DNA from 2 places in the Clostridium novyi NT genome. Region 1 is predicted to be linked to the other one. Evidence: riboswitches for the same ligand, from Rfam matches in the RefSeq annotation. Region 1 holds a riboswitch; the other holds the start of a gene.
The links. A riboswitch is a leader RNA that binds a small molecule or an ion and turns the genes downstream of it on or off. The one in region 1 is predicted to bind thiamine pyrophosphate.
Positions count from the first base shown of each region.

Region 2: another riboswitch for thiamine pyrophosphate. It lies ahead of thiT (energy-coupled thiamine transporter ThiT); the one in region 1 lies ahead of thiC (phosphomethylpyrimidine synthase ThiC).

Region 1 covers NC_008593.1:1,744,324-1,752,917, reverse strand. The annotation lists gene NT01CX_RS08170 (ABC transporter ATP-binding protein) at 1-142, shown strand, start outside; gene NT01CX_RS08165 (SufB/SufD family protein) at 148-1,068, shown strand; gene NT01CX_RS08160 (MutS-related protein) at 1,118-2,698, opposite strand; gene thiC (phosphomethylpyrimidine synthase ThiC) at 2,833-4,146, opposite strand; TPP riboswitch at 4,251-4,349, opposite strand; gene NT01CX_RS08150 (hypothetical protein) at 4,412-5,068, opposite strand; gene nadA (quinolinate synthase NadA) at 5,305-6,201, shown strand; gene NT01CX_RS08140 (L-aspartate oxidase) at 6,213-7,508, shown strand; gene nadC (carboxylating nicotinate-nucleotide diphosphorylase) at 7,489-8,334, shown strand; gene NT01CX_RS08130 (M23 family metallopeptidase) at 8,511-8,594, shown strand, end outside.
Region 2 covers NC_008593.1:598,320-606,913, reverse strand. The annotation lists gene NT01CX_RS02870 (ABC transporter ATP-binding protein) at 1-416, opposite strand, end outside; gene NT01CX_RS02865 (FecCD family ABC transporter permease) at 419-1,417, opposite strand; gene isdE (heme ABC transporter substrate-binding protein IsdE) at 1,435-2,325, opposite strand; gene NT01CX_RS02855 (NEAT domain-containing protein) at 2,405-3,118, opposite strand; gene NT01CX_RS02850 (NEAT domain-containing protein) at 3,123-4,526, opposite strand; gene NT01CX_RS02845 (PTS sugar transporter subunit IIA) at 4,721-5,170, opposite strand; gene NT01CX_RS02840 (GNAT family N-acetyltransferase) at 5,315-5,830, opposite strand; gene thiT (energy-coupled thiamine transporter ThiT) at 6,054-6,641, opposite strand; TPP riboswitch at 6,852-6,959, opposite strand; gene NT01CX_RS02830 (pseudouridine synthase) at 7,009-7,698, opposite strand; gene NT01CX_RS02825 (NupC/NupG family nucleoside CNT transporter) at 7,862-8,594, opposite strand, start outside.

The DNA of each region.
Region 1 (8,594 bases):
AAGAATAATTAATTTAGCAGATGAAGTAATTGTTTTGTCTAATGGAAAAATACAAAAAACTACAAGCAAAGAAGAAATTATAAGTGAGATAAAGGCTCAGGCAGCTTGTGATTATTGTGGAACCTGTGAAACTGGGAGGTAGAAGAGATGTCAGAATCAATACAAGAAAAGATATTAAGTAAGATAGATGATACTACTGATTTATATAAAGGGGCGCACAATATAAGAAGTAATGGTGAGTCCGTAAGTAGAAATACAACAATGAATATAAGTATAAAAAGTAAAAAAGAAAAATCAGGATTAGATGTAATCGTTGCCCCAAATACTAAAAAACAAAGTGTCCATGTACCAGTTATAGTTACAGATGTCAATGCTACTGATAAGGTATATAATACTTTTAAAGTAGGGGATAACTCAGATGTAAATATAGTTGCCGGATGTGGAATACATAACTGTACAGCTCAAACTACAGAACATGAAGGAGTTCATGATGTACATGTAGGAAAGAATTGTCATGTTAAGTATATAGAGAAGCACTATGCAGAAAGTGATGGAAAATCTCAAAAAGTATTTAATACAACTACTGTAATTGAAGTTGGAGAAGATTCTACATTTGAAATGGATTTAGTTCAAATAAAAGGGGTAGATAATAGTAAAAAAGAATTAACTATAAATCTTCATAAAAATGCTCATTTAATTGTAACTGAGAGAATTTTTACTGATGAAGATCAAGTTGCTGATTCTAAGGTTAACATAAATCTTAAAGGAGAAGATTCATCAGCACAAATAGTATCTCGTTCAGTAGCTAAGGATAATTCAAGACAAACATTCTACTTTATGATGAATGGTGAAAATAAATCAAGAGGACACATAGAATGTGATTCAATCATAATGGGTAATGCTAGAGTTACATCAATACCAGCTCTTGATGCTAGATGTGAAGATGCAGAATTAATTCATGAAGCTGCCATAGGTAAAATAGCTTCAGAACAATTGATGAAGCTTATGTCACTTGGACTTACAGAGAAGGAAGCAGAAGAAACTATATTAAAAGGATTCCTGAAATAATAAGTAGTAATTTATTTATAATTATCATAAAAGCCGTTAAATGATTAAATCATTCAACGGCTTTTATTCTTTCTTCTGTTTTATTTATTATTTCACTAGGATATCCTAGAAATTTTAGTATTTTTACAGCATTTCTAGTAGGAGATATACCTTCTTTTATTTTGTAATCAAATGTAAGACCGGTGTTTGTAACATCTTCTTTAAAGTAATAACATTTATATCCATTAGTCATTTTTGTAAGTTGTAAATCATGAGTTGCAACTAATGTTAAAGCATTATGGGATGAGAGGTAATTTAATATTTCGCATGATGCATTTATTCTTTCTATAGGATTTGTTCCTCTATATATTTCGTCAATCATACAAAGACAAGGTATATTTTCATTACTTGCATTTATTATTCTAAGCAATGCCTCTGCTTCTGCAAGGTAATAACTTTTTCCGCCTAGTAGATCATCACCAGGTTTAATTGATGTTATTATATTGAAAATACTACTAGAATAAGAATCAGCAATACATGTATATATAGTTTGAGCTAAAAGTGCATTAACGCCAACTGTTCTTAAGAATGTGGACTTACCTGACATATTTGAGCCGGTTATTATAATTCCAAAATTATTTATATCTATAGAGTTAGGTATAGCATTTTGTATTAGTGGATGTTCTAAGTTAGTTACACTTAGAAATTTACTATTATCAACGAAATTTGGTTTTGTATATTTAGGTAATCCGTCTCTAAAAGAAGCTATAGATATAAGAGTATCTATTTTACCAATAATCAAATATAAATCTAACAAATCTTTTTTATGCTTAATTAATGTACTTATAGATTTAAAGTAGTTGATTTCTTTAATAAGAAACATTATGTTTACATAGTCACCTACAATATCTAGAGTTTCAATTCTATTTATAGTAAAGGTGTTTTTGCGTATAGGGTCTAAAGTTTTTAGTAGTGAATTTAACTTATTGTTATATTCCTTTAATTGTTTACAGTTAAGGTATAGTATACTTGCAGCGGCACTTATGGTGTTTCCTAAATAAACCATAGATAAAACTTGTTCTCTTATGACTTTGTTAAGACTATAATGAATGAACATATTTATAAATGATAGTGAAAGGGCAATCATACCGAATCTTGAAAATCCCCAAAATAAACACATAAACAAGGACAATATAAAAGAAAATGAACAAACATAACAAAGTATTTTGTACTTTGGATAGTTTGTTGTTTCTTCAAAAAAAATGGAGTCTACATAGCTATCGGTTTTATCAAGATTATGTAATATTAAAGATATTTTTTCTCTAATTGAGCTATTATCTTGAAAAAAAGAGATTAGTTCATTACGTTTTTCTAATAAAGATTTGTCATACAGTGGAGTTCTTAAAACTTTATATAAATGTTGTTCACCTGGTGTGGAAAATGTTCTATCTATACTACAATATACATCATCCATATTTAAATCTGCCCATGTACTGTCATCTACTGAATTAGATGAGTCGTAAGCATGCTTAAAAAAATTCTTTATTTTAGATAAGTTACGTTTTCTTTTTATGTATTTTCCATAATGAGATTTTATATAGTTTAAAGATTTATTTTGAAAATGAGATCTTATAGTTTTACTAATATTCATGATACGTACCTCCTATGTATTATATTCTACTATAAATATACAAAATATGAAATAAAAAGCGAATAGTCAAAATAAAAAGCTATTGGCTATAATGATAGTCAATAGCTTTTGGAGGCTATATTTTGTATGACTTATTAGTCATCTTCTCTTAAAATATTTATGTTTTTACCATCCATGACCTTATTCATGTTTCTAACTGCGCACATTTTTCCGCACATAGTACAAGTATGTTCATCTTCTGGTATAGATTCAGCTCTATAACGTTTAGCTTTTTCAGGATCAATTGCAAGCTCAAACATAGTATCCCAATCTAAATCACGTCTAGCTCTGCTCATTTTGTTATCCCAGTCTCTTGCTCCAGGAATACCTTTAGCAATGTCTGCTGCATGAGCGGCTATTTTAGTTGCAATTATACCTTCTTTCATATCATCTATGTTTGGAAGTCTAAGATGTTCAGCAGGTGTTACATAGCATAAGAAGTCAGCACCAAATGAAGCTGCAATAGCACCACCTATGGCACTTGTAATATGATCATATCCAGGAGCCACATCTGTTACTATAGGTCCTAAAACATAGAAAGGAGCATTATGACATAATTTCTTTTCAAGAAGCATATTTGTTTTAATTTCACTTAAAGACATATGTCCAGGTCCTTCTATTATAATTTGGACATTTCTTTCCCATGCACGTTTAGTAAGTTCTCCTAAAGTTATTAATTCTTTTATTTGACTAGGATCAGTAGAATCTTCTATACATCCAGGACGACAAGCATCTCCAAGACTTATAGTAACATCATATTTTTCACATATATCTAGTACTTTGTCAAAGTGTTCATAGAAAGGATTTTCTTTATTATTTAATTGCATCCAAGCAAAAAGTAAACTTCCGCCTCTAGATACTAAATTCATAAGTCTAGGATTTCTTTTGAAAACTTCTGCTGTTTCACGATTGATTCCACAGTGAATTGTCATAAAGTCAACTCCATCTTTTGCATGTTTTTCAACAACAGCAAGTAATTCTTCGGCAGTTATATCTTTAAGTTCTTTATCATAAAAACCAATTGCATCGTACATTGGAACTGTCCCAATCATAGCAGGAGACATATCTATAAGTTTTCTTCTAAATTCTTCAGTTTTTCCGTAGCAACTAAGATCCATAATGGCTTCAGCCTTCATTTCTACAGCTTTTTTTACTTTTTCAAGTTCAGCATCTATGTTATAGCAATCTTTTGAAATACCAAGATTTACATTGATTTTAGTTTTTAAGTCTTGTCCAACTCCTTCTGGACTTAAAGATTTATGATTTTTGTTAGCTGGAATTGCTACTTGACCTGTAGCTACTAAATTCATTAATTTAGAAATTTCCATGCATTCTTTTTTTGCTACTATTTCCATTTCCTTAGTTACTATGCCACGTTTAGCAGCATCCATTTGTGTTGTGTAATTCATAGTTTATCCATCCCCTTAACAATTTAATATAAAAAAATAAGCCTTCTATGTAAGAAGGCTTATACTAATAAATAACACAAAATAAGTTTTCATGTTATGTTAATTCAATTAGTCTAGTTGCTTCCCTACGATAGTACTAACTACATCAGGTTCTAAGGGTCAGGTTTTATCCTTCTCAGCTCAAGGCTCCCCCGCAAACGATTAAATATTATGTTTTATAGTTCTAAGTATAAAGTATTTATGCAAATTTGTAAACTATATTATATTATTTAAAAATTATACAGGCATTTTCCGAAGATTTATCTTGTTCATCTAATTTTGAGCAATTCATATAGTTAACATCATTTAATGGAAAATCTTTTTCAGAAATTTTTGTTAAAGCACCATTTTTACCAATATAGAATGCATTGGATTGTTTAGTTATAGAGTTAGAGTGTTTTGATGTAACGAATAAACTATATTTAGAACTAGGTGTTTTGAAAATGTTATGTGCATTTTTCCAAACTGTATCAAGGGAAGTCATAAATTCATCTGTTGAAATCCCCTTAGAAAATTCATTTTCTAAATTTTTATAAGTTCCATTAAACTCTAGTACAATCTCATCATTTTTACATATAGCATCAACGTATTGAAATCTATGAAACTTATTTTTATTTATTAACATGATTTTAAGAGCGGGTTTAGGAGAGGCTTTGTCATAATATAACCAACAACTTAAAACCTTTGCATTTTTATTTATAGAAGGATTATTTTTTATATTATTCCATTGATCTTTAAAACAATAACAGTTCTTACATTCAATAATTTCTCCTTTATTAGATCCATATGTTTGAAACAAATATATGGCAATTAAAACTATAGATACAAAATATATTATACGTATAACGGGATTATTAAATGGTTTTTTAAATTTTATTTTCATTATTAATTACCTCCTCATTAGATAATATATTTATATAATATATTACTTGGTATAAACTCACAATATATTATGGAAAATATTATGTTATATACCAAGATTTAAAGTGTAAAATAAGTATAAAAATGGTTATAAAATATATTGATAAAAATTAAATTAAATGGTATATTATTTAAGGTGTATATACACATGTGTATATATTAAATTATAAGGTGTAGAAGGGCGTGTAATGAATGGAAATTGATTTAAAAGATAAAATTATGAAATTAAAAAAAGAAAAAAATGCAGTTATTTTAGCACATTTTTATCAGCCTAAAGATGTACAAGAAGTAGCGGATTACATAGGGGATTCTTATTTTTTAATTGATGTAGGAGAAAAATGCAAAGAAGATACTATAGTATTTTGTGGAGTGAAATTTATGGCGGAAAGTGCCAAAATTTTATCGCCTAATAAAAAAGTTATTTTTCCAACTCCAAAGGCGATTTGTCCTATGGCTAATATGATTACTAAGGAGGATGTTTTAAAACTAAAGGAAAAACATCCAAATGCTAAAGTAGTTTGCTATATAAATTCTACTGCAGAGGTTAAGTCTGTGGTTGATGTATGTTGCACATCTTCAAATGCAATTGAGATAGTTAATAATTTAGAAAGTAATGAGATAATATTTTTACCAGATAAAAATTTGGGATCATATATACAAGAGAATACACCAAATAAGAAAATTATATTATGGGATGGGTATTGTTATGTTCATAATAAAATAAAAGCTTCGGATATTATAAAAGCTAAGGAGGAATATGGTAATGATATTAATGTTTTAGTCCATCCAGAGTGTAGAAAGGAAGTTAGAGAGTTAGCAGATTATATAGGAAGTACAAAAGGAATCATAAATTTTGCACAAAATAGTAATAGTAAAAAATATCTTATAGTCACAGAATGTGGAGTTATACATGAACTAAAAAAGAAAAACCCAGATAAAGAATTTTATATGTTAGATATGCATTGTTCAAATATGAAAATGAATTCAATTAAGGAAATTTATACTTGCCTTAAAAATTATAATAATGAGGTGAAAATAGATGAAAATATAAAAAGAAAAGCAGTAAGGGCATTGGAAAAAATGCATAGTTTATAGGGGGATTTAATATGGAGGTAGATGTATTAATAGTAGGCACGGGTATAGCAGGACTTTATACTGCTTTGAATTTAAGAAAAGATTTAAAAATAGTTATGATTACTAAAAATAAAATTGATGAATGCAATTCTTATCTTGCTCAAGGCGGAATATCTACAGCTATAAATGATAAGGATAAAAAGTTCTTCATTGAAGATACATTAAAGGCAGGAAGGTATAAAAATGATTTAGAATCGGTAAAAGTTTTAGTACATGAGTCAAAGTACAACATAAGTAAGCTTTTAGATATGGGAATAAGATTTGACATGGATGGAGAAGAACTTGATTATACAAGGGAAGGAGCTCATAGAGTAAATAGGATAGTTCATTGTGCTGATGAAACAGGTAAAAGAGTGTTTACAGGATTATTAAAAGAAGTGGGAAAGAGGAGAAATATTATAATATGTGAAGATACTTTTTTAGTAGATATTATTGAAAAGGATAATGTATGCTACGGAGGAGTTGTTATAACAAAAGGTGACGTAATAAATATAAATGCTAAAATTACAGTTTTTGCATCAGGAGGAATAGGTGGTTTATTTAAAAGTTCTACTAATCAAAGAATATTAAAGGGAAATGCACTTTCTATAGCAATAAGACACAATATAAAATTAAAAGATATGAATTATATACAATTTCATCCTACAGCTCTTTATGAAGGAGAAAAAGAGGGTAGAAGATTTTTAATTTCTGAATCGCTAAGAGGAGAAGGAGCTTATCTTTTAAATAATAAGGGAGAGAGATTTGTAGATGAACTGCTTCCAAGAGATGTTGTGGCAAGAGCTATAAAGATGGAAGAGAAAAAAAACAATTCACCTTGTGTATACTTAGACATAACTCATAAATCTAAAGAATTTATTATAAATAGATTTCCTTTAATATACAGTCAGTGCAAAACAAAAGGATTAGATATAACCAAAGATAAGATACCAGTAAGCCCTGTACAGCATTATTTTATGGGAGGAATACATGTAGATATAGATAGTAGAACATCTATGAAAAATTTATTTACTTGTGGGGAAACTAGTTGTACAGGAGTTCATGGAGCTAACAGGCTTGCTAGTAATTCACTTTTAGAGGCCTTAGTTTTTTCAAGAAGAGGAGCCAATTATATAAATAAAAATATAGACAAGCTAAGTTTAAATAATTTAAAAAATAATATGACTATAAATGAAGCTGAGAAACTTATAATTGAAAATAATGAAATTATTAAGAAAGAATTTATTAAAATTAGAGAGGATATAAAAGATGAATTGGTTTATAATTGATAAATTTTTAATAGAAGCACTAAAAGAGGATAATTTCTATGAAGATATAACCACGGAAGCTATTGTTGGAAAAAGCAGTATAGCTTCTGTAGATTTAATAGCAAAAGAAGAGGGCATAATAGCTGGTCTTAATGTATTTGAAAGGGTATTTACTTTGCTAGGAAATGTAGAGGTTAAAGCTTTAGTTAAAGATGGAGATGAAGTTAGTAGTTCTCAACTTATAGCAAAAATTAAAGGAAATACTAGAAGTATACTTACTGGTGAGAGAGTGGCTCTTAATATGCTTCAAAAAATCAGTGGAATAGCAACTATAACAAATAAATTTGTTAAGGAGATAAAAGGGACAAAAGCTAAGTTATTAGATACAAGAAAAACTACACCTAATCTTAGAGTTTTTGAAAAATATGCAGTAAAAGTAGGTGGAGGGTATAATCATAGATTTAGTTTGTCCGATGGCGTGCTTATAAAAGATAATCATATAGATGCAGCAGGGGGTATAAAAAAAGCTATAGAGTTAGTAAGAAATAGTGTATCTTTTGTAAGAAAAATTGAAGTTGAAGTTGAAAATTTAACGGGAGTACAAAAAGCTTTAGAATCAAAGGCAGATATAATAATGTTAGATAATATGGATATTGATGCTATGAAAAAAGCTGTTAAAATGATTAATGGAAAAGCTATTGTAGAGGCTTCTGGAAATGTAAATTTAAAAACTATAAGAGACATAGCAAATACTGGAGTTGATTATATTTCATGTGGTATTATAACACATTCTGCAAAGGCTCTGGATATAAGTATGAAGAATCTTGTTTTATTAATGGATAAATAATTATATATAATTTAAATATATAAAAATCTAAGATAATCTACTTAATAATAAAGTAGGTTATCTTAGATTTTTATTTTTAGAACAAATAAAATACTTACCCAAATTTAATGTAATAGAAAATAAAAAATATAAATATATATTTATAGTAGTTAAATCTAATATAAGGGGGGAAGATAATGGGAAACTATAATTCTCAGTATGAGAATTACTATAAAACTTTTACAAATAAATCAAATTATAATATGAAGAGACACGGTAAT
Region 2 (8,594 bases), 1.1 Mb from region 1:
GATATATCTGATATATTTTTATTTTCCATGTGAGACAAATTTGTTTTTTCTATTGCCCAAGCAACTATATCTTCATCTTCTTTATTTAATCCTTGAAACCAATTTTTGTGAGGATTTCGTCCAAAAGAAACTATCTTTCTTATGGTCATATCTTTAGGAGCTGAATTATGTTGAGATAGACACGCCATTTCTTTAGCTATTTCTTTATTGTTCATTTCTTGAAGTAGTTTTCCATCTAAATAAACAACGCCATCCATTGGTTTTAAAAGTCTTCCTACAGCTTTTAAAACTGTTGATTTTCCTGAACCATTAGGACCTATTATTGTAAGCATATCGCCTTTTTGTACATGCAAGCTAAAGTCCTTAACTATTACTTTGTCATCATATCCTATTTTAAAATCTTTTATTTTTAGCATACTTATTTACGCCTCCTTAAAAGGAATAAGAAAAATGGTCCACCTAGCATAGCCATTAAAATACCTACTGGAAGCTCCACAGGTCTTGCAACAAATCTTGCCAAAGTATCTGCAAGAAGTAATAATATCCCCCCCATTATCGCACTCATGGGAATTAAATATTTATAATCATATCCAAGTATTAACCTACATATATGAGGAACTATAAGACCTATAAACCCTATAATACCTACAACTGATGTGCTAACCCCTGCTAAAAATACTGCAACTAAAGCTACTAAAAATCTAGTTTTTGTTACATTTACTCCAAGATTAGTTGCTACATCATCCCCTAATGCTAATAAATTAGCTCCTTTTGCACAAAGTAAGGCAAGAATTATTCCTATAACACTATATGGAACTAAATATTTTACTTCTGTCCAACCTTTGTAGGCTATACTTCCATTTATCCATAATAAAATACCTTGTATCTTGTCACTATTTAATATTGAAAGCAATGATGTTGCTCCAACAAAAACAGCATTTACTGCAACACCTGATAAAATAACCCTCATAGGATTTAATCCTTTGTCCCAAGATAATATAAATACCATCATACAAGCAACTATTGCACCTAAAAAAGCCATAAGAGGTAATACTCCATGTAACTTTGGGAAGTATAACATAACTGTTATAGCAAGGAGACTAGCTCCAGATGATACCCCTGTAATTCCAGGATCCGCTAGTGGATTATTCATGATTGATTGAAGTAAAGCACCTGATATTGAAAGTCCCGCTCCAACAAAAACAGCTATGATTATTCTAGGTAATCTCATATCCATAATAATACTTTCATTTATTTCATTTCCGTGTCCTAAGAAAGTATCTATAATTTCTTTTACTGATATACTTACACTACCAACACCAATAGTAACAATTATTAAAGCTACTAATAAGACTAATGACATCAATATTATTAACACTTTTAATTTATTGCTCATATTATTGCTCATATTTTTCATATTGCTCTCCATTCCAGCTATTTATATAAGTAATCTTTCATTTTTTGTAATGATTCTACTATATTTATATCTCCTGTAACTCCAAAATATTTTGGATCTAAATCATATATCTTATTTTCTTTTACAGCTTTAAACTTTTGCCACTGTGGATTGGTTTTAAATTCTTTATTAACTTGTTTTTTTGCTTCATCTATATAACCATGATACATTCTAAAAATTATATCTGGATTTTCCTTTAAAGCTGTCTCTAAAGAAAATGGTACATATTGTCCTTTAAGATTTGCTTTGTTTGCAATATTTTCTGCTCCAAGTTTTTCGATTAAACTTCCTGCAAAAGAATTTTTTGTAGATAACATAAAATGTCCTGGTGCTCCAAATAAAATCATTACCTTGACTTTTTTATTTTTATCAACACCCTTTAATACTTGAGCTTCTTTTTCATTTATTTCTTTAAGAAGTTTTTCTCCATTTTCTTTTTTATTAAACTTTTCTGATAGATGTTTTATGCTCTCTTTAACAGAATCATATGAATCTAAATTACAAAAATCAGTATTGACTTTGTTTTCTTTTAATCTATCTCCTATCATTTCTTCTAAAGCTCCAGAGGTTACATATACATCTGGTTTTAGTGCTTTAATTCTCTCTAAATCAGGATTCATAGGTAGTCCTATTTCAGGTACAGGTTTTACCTTATCTGATATATCATATTGAGTTGTAGGTCTTCCTACAATTTTTATATCTAATTTAGCTAACATTTCTGCAATAGACATACTTCCTGCAATTATTCTTACATCTTCTCCCTTTTTATTTGTAGATGCAGTTGTTTCCTTTGATTTATTTTTACTTCCACAAGCCATTAATCCTAAACTCATTACTGTGACCATTACCAAAGCCAAGACTTTTTTCATATTTATTCCCCCGCTTCCTTAGAAACAAACTCCATTTTAAGAAAGACACTACTTTCTTAAAATAGAGTTAAATTTAAACTTATTTATTTTTCTTCTTTAATAAAAATAATCCAGCCATACTAGTTAGTCCACCAAGTAGTGGTAATTCAGCTTGTGTAATAGGTAATCCTGTTTGAGGCAACTCTTTTCCATCTTTATCTTTTTTAACTTCTTTATTGCTAGTAGCACTAGTTTCTTTTGCATCAGATTTTTTTGATGTATTATCTTTTGATGTATCATTTATAGTAGCTTTTCCACTTACTGCTTTAATATCATTTTGAGGTACTACTCTAAAGGATACTCTCGCATTTCCCATAGGAACTACATTCATTTTAAAAGTTATTTTTGCATCTTTACTTGGAATCTTAAATTTAACTTTTCCTGCCTCATTTCCACTCATTGTCTTATCATATTTTGTATCTGTTCCATTAACAAATATGTTTATATTTTTCATCCAATCTAATCTTGAAATGTCTACAATAGCATATATTTGTCCACCCTTAACTTCTAATGTTATTTGTTGTCCTATATATTGTCCTGCCATTGATAAATCATTTTCTTTTTCCTTTAATACTTGAACACTTACTTTATATGTTCCATCTTTTAAAGAATCATTTTTAGCAAGTTTATTAGTAGCTTCTAATCTTATAGATTGATTTACACTACCTGTCTCTGCAAAAGCTTGTGATGATGAAAATAAAACCCCTCCAGCTAAAATTCCAACAGTTAATACTTTTAATAAATTCTTTCTCATTTTTTTACTCTCCCTTTTTTTTATTTTTTTTCATTAATGTAATTCCTAGCCCTGATAGTACTCCACCAATTGATGCTACTAATCCTCCGCCAAAAGGTAATCCCGTTTTGGGTAGTTTCTTTTTCGGTGCGCTATATTGAATATGATTATTATTATCATTATAGTTGTACAAATTACCCTTAGAATATTTACTTTCTTTAGATTCATTTGCTAAGTTATTTAAATATTCCTCTGCTTTGGTTGGATCATATTCTGTTCCTTCTAAAAATTTAAGTGAATCTTTTTGCATTAACACTCTAAAAGTAACTCTAGCATTATCCATTGGCTCTACATTCATTTTAAATTTTATTTCTGAATCTAAATTAGGTATTTTAAATTTTATTGTTGATATTTTTTCTCCAGTACTATTTGTTTTTACATTTACTACATCATATTTTTGACTCTTATTATTTACTAGAACATCCATGTTATTCATCCAATCACTTCTACTGAAAGTAACCATTGCATACTTTTTACCATTTTTCATTTGAACCTTTATCTTATCTCCAACATAAGTTCCTGCCATAGATGGTTCATTGTTGTTTTCCTTTAAAGCTTTAATATTGACTTCATATAATCCGTCTTTATCTTTATTTGATGCTGTAGTAACTTTTTCATATGATTTTGTTTCACTAGACTGTTTTTGTTTTGTACCCTTTTTATTATCAATATCTTTTTTATCACTTTTCTTATCCTTGTTATGTACTTCTGATTTTTCCATACCATCTGTAGAAGTCTTAGTTTGTGGTTTCTCATTTTCTTTTGGTTGTTGTTTTTCTGAAGTTTCAAATGTAGTTACTTTTTCTCCTACTACTCTAAATGTAACATCTGAGCTCATTGGTACTACATACATATGGAATGTTAATTTAGGATTTACCTTTGGCACTTCAAATTTTATTAATCCTGCAGTATGTTCCATTTCCATTACTTTTGCTTTTCCTGTTTCCTTTTGTGTATGCTCTACCTTCTTTCCTTCTACCTCTATAGATATATTTTTCATCCAATCTAATGCTAGAACATCTATTTCACAATATATTTTCCCGTTTTCTTTTATATATCTTGCTTCTTTATTTAAATATGTTCCAGCCATTGATGGCTCATCATTTTCTTGTTTTAAAGTTTTTATTTCTACTTTTGCTATTAATTCTGATTTATTTTCTGAAGATGTGTTCATATTAATACATGGACTAACTTTATATGTTCCACCTTTAATACTCTCTTCAATATCTTTACACAACTGTTTTTCTTGTATTTTAGGTGCATTTTCTGGATTAGTCACAGCATGAACTACTTGTGGCGTCCCTCCTGCTATTATTATAGCCGTTGCAGCTACTCCAACCCCCTTGTTAATTTTTCTAAAAATGTCCATAAACTCACTTACCCCCATTTATTTTTCAAAATTACTTTTTTTATTATATCATTATTGATTTTAATTTTCAATTATAATTGAGTATCGTTATCACGAATTACTATAACTATTTATATCTTTTTTCCTATTTTTTATGCATAATTAGCAAAAAAATAGTACTAAGAAACTTAATTGTTTCTTAGTACTATTTAAAATTAATAATTATATTTTTCTAATATTTTTATTACTTCTTCTTTACTGTGAGTTTCAAATATTTTTTGTAAATCCTCTTTATTCCTTAATAAATCAACTATTTCAGCTAAAAATTTAATATGATCTTTATTATTTTCAGATGCTATAGTTATAATTAATTTTACAGGATCATTTTTGTCATTTCCAAAATTTACCGGATTTTTTAAAGTAACTAAACTAAAGGAAGTCTTATTAACTCCATCTTCTGGTCTTGCATGAGGTAACACTATATTAGGTGTTATAACCATGTAAGGTCCAAGTTCCTTTAACTTTTCTAATATAGCTTTTTCATATGAATGCTCAACATAGCCTTTGTCTATGAGTATTTTTACTCCAGCCTCTATAGCTTCCTCCCAATTGTTACACTCTACATTTAATTTTATAACCTCTGGTGTTATTACTTCACTTAACATATCTTTACCTTCTCCATATACCACTTATTTTATTTATTTGAAGTTATCATATTTCAAATCTTTAAAATTATACTCCTTTATTGTGGCAATATCAACCAATTTTATAAATTTAACTACAACTCTATACTTACTAAAAAATATATATTAAAAGCTCATAGAAATAAATTCATCTATAGAAATTGAATACTGAATTTCCTTTGGAAGTTCTTTATCTTTTCTAAAACCAACTCTTTTAAATGCTCTCCTTGAACGCTCATTTTTAAAGTTAATTTTTGCTATAACTTCATCAACTCTCCAATTAAAAAATGCATGTTTTAATCCCTCGAAAATAGCATTGGAACCAAGTCCTTTACCCCATTTTTCTCTATCTCCTATAACTACTACCATTTCTGTTGCATCTTTTTTAGGTACTAATCTTAAAAATCCTATAGGCTCTTCTCCCTTTGTATTTGTTGTTATCATAAAAAAAGCTCCATCTTGATTAAATAAATGTGTAAGTATTGGCATATTAACTCTACGCATTACATCTTTAATACTATTACATACGTTATTATATTCATTTAAATATTGGGTAACCATATTATCATGTAACCAATCTATCATTTTCCACGCATCTGATTTGAAAACTTCTCTGCGCAATTTAATACTATTATGTTTCATTAATACATATCCTCCTAAATATAATAAAAAAACCTCGCTATATCTCTAATTATAGATATAACAGGTTTTTCTATAGACACACATTAATGATAACAATATATTATATTTTAAGCAAATATTGTATATAGCTGTTTTTATGGTTACCTAAAGGATACATAGTTTTATATTGATATCCTTTATGAAAAATGCGTATTGCTACCTTATTCAAGGTTGTTTGACTAAATTATTTGTTTATTTTCAATCTTTTTATAGGTAATATTAAAAGAATAATAATGCATAATGCCCCTTCAACTCCAGCATAAGATATATTATACATAAATGAATATAGCCATACATTCATACCCTTTGGCGCATATTGTCCAAAATATACAGCTCCTGAAAGTACATTTACAAATACACTTAAAACTACTGCCATTAAGCTTCCTAATCCTATTTTTATCTTATTATCATTTCCAAATGTTCCTGCTAATCCTAATGCCATAGTTGCAAATATATAATCTAATAAAAACTGAGCAGGATTAACTATTGTAGCTCCATTTAATAATTTAAGTAGTCCAAATAGAATACCACTTGTAAGTCCCAAAGTATTTCCATAAAGTATAGAAAGAAGCATTGTTGGTAGCATAGAAAACAATGTTATTCCTCCCCCTTGAGGAAATTTAATAAACTCTATAAGATACAATACAAATGAAATTGCACTAAACATAGCTATTGTAACCATCTTTTTTGTAGTAAACTGTTCTTTTCTAATTTTTAATATGTATAGTATAAATAAAATTGCACTAACTCCTAAAATAACATAATTAATCATAATTTTCTCCTTCCTTTATGCTTGTACATTTAAAATAATATCTTTAACAGTCAATAATATTTCCAACGTAACATATAAACGATTTATATTAAAACTGTACTATTAGCCTCCCTTTTTTGTATTCCATAGTTATATTCATAAAAAATAAAAGCTATGTTCCAACTTAGAACATAGCTTTTTATATAGATTACTTTAATCCAAAATCTACAATCTTATAACTAATAACTTTTCCTACGTTGGCATTATCCACATCAGGTACAAGGGTTGATAAACTTTATCTCTCAGCCTACATTTAGGTAAGCACCCCTAGTTAAAAATATTCTTTTATGAAATAATTATACATCATTTTTTTATAAAATTCTATAGATTATTTCATTACCATAACTCTTATATTATTTAATTCATCTTCTGTAAAGTGTCTAAAGCTTCCAATATCTATACCGTCAATTTTTAAATTCATAATCCTAATTCTTTTTAATTTTACAACAGTGTATCCAAATGCTCTTGTCATTTTGCGAATTTGTCTATTTAGTCCTTGAGTTAATATAATCTTAAATGTACATTCATCAATCCTTCTTACTATACAAGTTCTTGTTTTAACACCCTTTAATTGAACTCCTTTTGACATGTTTTCTATAAATTCATCATCAAAGGGCTTGTCTACTTTGACTACATATTCTTTTTCATGCATATTTTCAGACTCTAAAATCTTATTTGATAGTTCACCATCATTAGTTAAAATTATTAACCCCTCTGATTTTTTATCTAATCTTCCAACAGGAAAAATGTAATCTCTGTAGTTAACAAAATCTATTATATTGGCTTTTATATCTTTCGATGAAGTACAAGTAATACCAACTGGCTTATTAAGCAAAATATAAACTTTTTTCTTAGGCTTGATTCTTTTGTTGTCTAGTAATATTTCGTCACTTTCCTCTACCCACTGACCAGGAATGCATAGCTTGCCATTTACTATAATTCTATTTTGTTCAATAATTCTATTTGCTTCTTTTCTGGAACAAATTCCATAATTACTTAAAAGTTTGTTTATTCTCATTTACTCCGTCCAATCTTTTTAATTTTAATACTTTTAAAATTTATATAATCTAAATACAAGTAATACTTATTATACATTACAGATATACTTTAGTAAAAATGTTCTTAAAATTTATAATAAAAAAACAGCAACAATATGTATAATATCATTGCTGTTTTTTATTCTATAAAATCAATCCAACAATAGTGGCTGTTAACACACTTACTAGAGTTGCACCATATAATAATTTTAATCCAAAACGTGCAACAACGTTTCCTTGTTCTTCGTGAAGTCCTTTTACTGCACCTGAAATAATTCCGATAGATGAAAAGTTTGCAAATGAAACTAAGAATACAGAAACTATACCAGTTGCTCTTGCTGATAGGTGAACTTCTCCACTTGATAATAAATTCATAGCAACAAATTCATTAGATACTAATTTAGTTGCCATTACACTTGCAGCTTTTATTGATTCATGGAACGGTACTCCCATTAAGAATGCAAATGGAGAGAATACATATCCAAGCATGTTTTGGAAACTAATTTTGAATATTCCCTTAAAGATTGCATTAATCATAGTAATTATAGCTACGAATCCAATTAGCATAGCACCAACTATAACAGCTACTTTGAATCCATCCATAATATATTCTCCAAGAACTTCAAAGAATGTTTGTTTCTTATCTTCTTGAACTACTAATATATCTTCTTCATCTGTTACAGTATATGGATTTATGATTGAGGCTATAATAAATCCACCAAGAAGATTTAAAACAAGGGCTGTTACAACATATCTAGGTTGTAATAAAACCATGTAAGAACCTACTATAGACATTGATACTGTGGACATTGCTGAGGCACATAGTGTATATAATCTGTGTTTTGGTAACAATCCAAGTTGCTTTTTCACAGAAATA